Regions from separate parts of the Paenibacillus sp. 276b genome, predicted to be linked through region 2. Evidence: riboswitches for the same ligand, from Rfam matches in the RefSeq annotation. Region 2 holds a riboswitch; the other holds the start of a gene.

Region 1 (3,193 bases), on a different contig from region 2:
TAAGTCTCAAAGGTTTCGGATATTTTCACAGCATTCTCATAAATGTCACTGAAATACTTTTGCAGTTGATCATCAATAAGACGCAGATCTTTTTTATTGAGTGTGTTAATGACCTCTTTCTGAGGTCCCAGCACTTTCTTCAGCCACAAAATCTCACTGCGCAACCCGATAATCTCATTCAGATGAGACTTCTTGGTGTGCATCAAAATGTCTTCTTCTAGCTTCTCGATACGCGCTTCAATTCGGTCACCTACGGTGAAATAATTATCAACAATCAAGTCAACCAGCAGATACAGCAGCTTATCCGGCGTACTAATTTCCTGTTCCCATAGGATCGGTTTCAATGTTCGCAATTCGCTAACTTTCTGTTTGGTCACACTGATAATAAAGTGTCTGCCAAGGAACAAGTTGACGGCACGTAAAAAAATCTCTTCATCATCAAAACGAATGCTATTAATAACAATAAAATAATGGCTCTCATAAATTTCAATCTTCGGACGTTGTTCTTCGTCACTCAAACAGTCTTCCACGGCCAGATCATGCATCATGAACAGCGGTTGAAGTACCGCCAAATCGTCTACGTCCGCATCAATCCAGTAAAACCCCTCCGCTGGTGGAGTCAGCGCCTGCTGAATGTCGTCCACCGGAATAAATACACCGTTATTTACCAACCGGATTTTCATTATTCATCTACTCCTTCTGCACCCGCCAAATGGGCGGATTTCATCAATATGGGCGCAAAAAGAACAGATCAGCCGGTCGGCAGCGGAGCCTGGAAGTCAGGACTGCGTTCGCTCTATAATCAAACGGAAGTAACGTCCCGCTGCCGGCATGCTGATATCAATTCTCTATGCAGTTTGTCGGAATTCGGCTGCCAGTCAGGCCTCGGGTCGCCATCCATTGAATATGTCACCTCTCACATAAGGGTTTATAACACTTGTCTAGTATACCGCTGGTACAGGGTCCTTTCAAGCGCAAAAATGTGTCGATTTCGCGCCCTGGAGCAGTGTATGACAACGGATGATGAACGGTTCCGATCCTGAGGAACAGACATTGAACTACACCTTGACGTGAGGGGATTAATGTCTTAAAGTAAAAGGTGAACCACACTAGTATTTACAATTGAATAAAGCGAAATCTTATCAAGAGTAGGTGGAGGGACTGGCCCGATGAAACCCGGCAACCGGCGGTATACCGCACGGTGCTAATTCTTGCAGCGACCAAGTGTCCAAGTGACACTGTTGTAACTGAGAGATGAGAGAGGCGCATATCTATTTACATATGACCTTTCTCGGAATCCGAGGAAGGTCTTTGTTATATGCACCGACTTCTCAGCAGTGATTTTCGCTAAGGAACTTGAGCTTGCCGCCAGCAATGTGGTTGCAATTCAGCGCCTGCAGGCAAGCTCATGGCAGCCTATAACTGTACGGATGCGAATCGTATCGATTCCGCAGTGGCTGCATCTATTTATGCACAAGGAGGAGTTAGAAACACCATGCCAATCAAAATTCCAGACACACTGCCTGCCAAGGAAGTACTTGCAGGAGAGAACATCTTTGTCATGGACGAGACATCTGCTTACCAGCAGGACATTCGTCCACTACGTATCGCTATATTAAACCTGATGCCCACAAAGGAAACGACAGAAACACAATTGCTTCGTCTGGTGGGTAACACACCAATTCAGGTAGATATCGTTCTGGTTCATCCGAAGTCTCATACGTCCAAGAATACTTCCCAGGAATATTTGGACTTGTTCTACAAAACCTTTGATGAGATTGAACACCGCCGTTTTGACGGCATGATCATTACAGGCGCTCCTGTAGAGCAAATGGATTTTGAAGACGTGAACTATTGGAAAGAAATCCAGGAGATCTTCGAATGGACCAAAACCAATGTGACTTCGACCATGCATATATGTTGGGCTTCCCAAGCGGGTTTATACCATCATTTTGGAGTTCCCAAAGTTCCATTGGATGAAAAATGTTTTGGCGTATTCTCACATACGATCAACAGATCCAATGTGCAGTTGCTGCGCGGATTTGATGAAGTATTCAACGTCCCTCATTCCCGCCATACGGAAGTGCGGCGTGAAGATATTGAAAAAAATGAAAACCTTGAAATATTGGCTGAATCTGAGGAAGCGGGTATTTTCCTGGTTGCTACCAAAGACGGCAAACAGATTTTTGCAACCGGACATGCTGAGTATGACCCTCTTTCATTGAAATGGGAATATGACCGTGATGCAGCTAAAGGCATGGACATTGCGCTGCCTAGACATTATTTCCCGAATGACGATCCTTCCCGTGTTCCCCCGGCCACTTGGCGGGCACATGCAAACTTATTATTCTCTAATTGGCTCAATTACTATGTGTATCAAGAGACACCTTACGATATTGGTCCGCAAATCTAATCGACATTACAGGAGGATGCTGCAATGGAAGACAATAAGTTGAAAATCGAAAGTCGATTGGCCCAAATTGGGTCTATCAATGAACCGGTAACGGGCGCCATTAATTTTCCGATCTATCAATCCACTGCGTTTCGCCACCCAAAGCTTGGACAAAGCACGGGATTTGATTATATTCGTACGACCAATCCAACTCGTAAAGTGTTGGAAGAAGCAGCGGCAGCGTTGGAATCCGGTGATGCAGGTTTTGCCTGTAGCTCCGGCATGGCTGCTTTGCAAACGATTTTCGCTTTATTTGGACAAGGGGATCATCTGATTGTATCGCTGGATCTGTACGGCGGAACGTATCGGTTGCTTGAACGCATCCTGTCTCGATTTGGTGTGACGGCAAGTTACGTAGATACCAATGACCTGGCAGCTCTGGAAAGTATTCGTCAGCCGAATACAAAAGCGGTATTTATTGAGACACCAACCAATCCACTAATGATGATTACGGATGTGGAAGCGGTATGCTCCTGGGCTAAGAGCCATAACTTGCTGACCATTGTGGATAATACACTACTGACTCCGTTCTTCCAGCGTCCAATTGAACTCGGTGCTGATATCATTATCCATAGTGCCACGAAGTATCTGGGTGGTCATAATGATGTACTTGCCGGATTAATTATTACCAAAGGGGAAGAATTGTCGGCCGAAATGGCATTCCTGCACAATTCTATTGGAGCAGTGTTGTCTCCAAGCGACTCCTATCAGCTGATGAAAGGCATGAAGACACTCGCTCTT
Region 2 (3,193 bases):
TGCTGGTTTTGTTGCAAGTGGTCATTGGTTTTGGACTGATGCTCACGATGAATCGTCCGGAAGTGTATATGTTCGTGGCGCTGGCGCATATGCTTGATATTGCTATTTTGTTCGGTGTATTAACCTATATGAGTTTCCTGGTGTACAAGTTGCATCGGCCCGTTAATCGGTTCTGATATATCCGAATTATTGTAGTTCAGGGATAATCCAGTGAAGTTCACCATCCGATGATGTACATCATTGGACAGGTGAACTTTGTTTGATGTCAGGCGTGTCAGGGCACCCTATTGTAAGCAGCGGTCATACGTTTACTCTGATTCCGATTTTGTTTAATATGATGAATTATTATTAATTTGATGATCTGCAGAGTGGAAAGAGGAGGCTATATATGCTGCGAACGTTGCTGGGTGAAAAGCCGCGTAAGAACGAAGGCATACTAAAGGACGCGATGGAAGCGATGGCGAATACGCTTGAGCTATTTCAGCGACAGATGCATGTGGACCATGATCCTACCCATGATTTTCGTAAACTGTATATATGGACCCAGGGACTGATCTCTTCGCTGGATGAATTGGAGCAAAGCTGTTTTGCAGCTTCCCATTTCCGTCAGAAAGTCAAAGCGGGCTCTACGGACGATATGACATTACCAGAAAAAGCAGAGTATGCCCGTTACGTCTATTTCTATAAGGATGGCTTCATCCGATGTTTTGCCATTCTGGATAAGTTAGGTACAGTGTTGAATGAAATATTTGAGCTGAACACAACCAATGTTAAAACGCATTATTCTTATTTCACCGTATTAAGACAGTTCGGATATGATAAGCTGCATTATGTTCTTGCTAACGAACTAATCCGGATCAAGGACTCTTACCGTGAGCCAATGAGCAAATTGCGCAAACGGCGAAACATGGAGATTCATTACATGAATTCCGAAATGCAGGATGATCTGTGGCAGCTGCACCAGACTTTGCAAGGGAAAGTGAAGCTGGAAGACCTGGATCAGCATCTCTTGGAACTCCGGCAGGGTGTGGATATGGTATGTGAGACGTTAAAAGCAGCGTATGGCTACATCAACGAGAAGTGGCATAAGCAGGTAATGAATCAACCGACGAACTGATTGGATAGTAATATTTGCCTTTGACAAATCGGAATACTTGGATTATACTGAGTTCCTGATCGACAGTTAGATGGAATTAACATTTATGACATTAACATTATAACTACTACTGAACTTATAAATTAAATATTTCTTATCGAGAGCGGCGGAGGGACAGGCCCGATGAAGCCCGGCAACCGATTTATAACTGCATGACAGCTGTGTCATACTTTATAGATGTTAGGTGCTAATTCCTACAAAATGGTGCAAGGCACGATTTTGGCAGATGAGAAGGTATAATCTTTCACGTGAAGAGCCCTTTTTGTTTCTGCAAAAGGGGCTCTTTTTTTGTACGATGAAGGGGAGTTTTCCTTTCATTCGGGTAAAGATACATGTAGGCAGTGGGAAGGAGCAGTAATTTTGATTGAATTAAAAGGTTTAACCAAGAAGTACGGTAAAGGTTCAAAAAGTATGACGGCCTTATCGGAACTAAATTTGAATATCCGCAAGGGTGAAATATTCGGAGTTATCGGTCATTCCGGTGCAGGCAAGAGTACATTGATCCGTTGTATCAATTTGCTCGAACGCCCCACGGCAGGCGAGGTTTGGGTTGATGGAATCAACCTAACCGATCTCAATAAGTCCGATTTGCAACAACAACGGCGTAAGATCGGCATGATTTTTCAACACTTTAATGTGTTATCCTCAGCTACGGTATATGACAATGTGGCTTTTCCTTTAAAGCTCGTTAATACGCCCAAGGCTGCAATTGATCGGAAAGTGAAGGAAATGCTCGCATTGGTTGGACTGGAGGACCACAGCAATAAATATCCGGCCCAGCTGTCAGGCGGACAGAAGCAAAGGGTAGGTATTGCGAGAGCGCTCGCGAGTGATCCGAACGTGCTGCTGTGTGATGAGGCCACATCGGCACTTGATCCCCAGACAACTGATTCGATTCTGAAGTTATTGCTGGATATCAATGAAAAGTATAACCTCACGATTGTTCTAATCACCCATGAGATGCACGTGATCCAGAATATCTGTGATCAGGTGGCGGTTATCCATCAGGGAGGCATCGTGGAGCAAGGGCCAGTGACGGAAGTATTCCTCAAGCCGCAGCATGCCATTACGCGTGACTTTATGATGCGGGACCATGAGGTGGGAATTGCATTAGAAGAGACCGCTCTGGCGAGTGCAGATGTCTCATTACAGAAGGATGGATCTTCTAAGCTTGTGAAAATATCCTTCCTGGGCAATAAAACCTATGAGGCGATTTTGTCCAGAACGGTTCGCAAAACAGGAGTGGATTTCGCCATTTTGCAAGGCACCATTTCAACGATCAAACAAGTTCCCTATGGGCAGCTGACCGTTCGGTTTGAGGGGCAGTCAGATGAGATTAATCTCACCATTAAAGAATTAGTGGCTCAGGGACTTGATGTGGAGGTGCTTCGTTAAATGGATTTTTCAACAGTACGTTGGGAAGAAATCGGTAAGGCTTCAATTGAAACACTGCAAATCCTAGGAGCATCGGGCCTGTTCACGATAATCATTGGTTTGCCGCTAGGTGTATTGCTGTTTATGACGGCAAGGTCGACTTCGATTCAATCTCAAGTGGTGTACACGATACTATCGTTTATTGTAAATATTCTGCGATCAGTGCCATTTATCATTTTGATTGTTGCACTCATTCCGTTTACGCGTTCACTGGTTGGCACTGCTACAGGAGTACTGGGCGTTATACCACCACTCGTCATTGCCGCAGCTCCATACTTTGCCCGGTTGGTGGAAACTACACTGCGTGAAGTGGATCGTGGCGTCATTGAAGCCGCACAGGCGATGGGAGCTTCAACCGGACAGATTGTACGGCGTGTGCTTCTGCCAGAGGCATTGCCGGGTCTGATAGCTGGTATCACCATTACAATCGTTACCCTAGTTTCCTACACGGCGATGGCGGGGATGGTTGGTGGTGGAGGTCTGGGAACATTGGCAATCAACTACGGGTACTTCCGTTATCAGAATGAAATTATGATTATATCCGTTGTATTTATGATTATTCTGGTGCAAGTGCTTCAGATGGCTGGCGATCGTTTGGTTAAA

Evidence for each region. A riboswitch is a leader RNA that binds a small molecule or an ion and turns the genes downstream of it on or off. The one in region 2 is predicted to bind S-adenosylmethionine.
Region 1: linked by a shared signal. The riboswitch ahead of metA (homoserine O-acetyltransferase MetA) and the one ahead of BLV50_RS25095 (methionine ABC transporter ATP-binding protein) in region 2 are both predicted to bind S-adenosylmethionine.

The regions. Positions count from the first base shown of each region.
Region 1 is NZ_FNRR01000002.1:976,484-979,676, forward strand. It holds gene corA (magnesium/cobalt transporter CorA) at 1-683, opposite strand, end outside; SAM riboswitch class I at 1,137-1,261, shown strand; gene metA (homoserine O-acetyltransferase MetA) at 1,496-2,413, shown strand; gene BLV50_RS15505 (aminotransferase class I/II-fold pyridoxal phosphate-dependent enzyme) at 2,438-3,193, shown strand, end outside.
Region 2 is NZ_FNRR01000006.1:238,918-242,110, reverse strand. It holds gene BLV50_RS25105 (COX15/CtaA family protein) at 1-176, shown strand, start outside; gene BLV50_RS25100 (Cthe_2314 family HEPN domain-containing protein) at 389-1,117, shown strand; SAM riboswitch class I at 1,248-1,389, shown strand; gene BLV50_RS25095 (methionine ABC transporter ATP-binding protein) at 1,517-2,551, shown strand; gene BLV50_RS25090 (methionine ABC transporter permease) at 2,552-3,193, shown strand, end outside.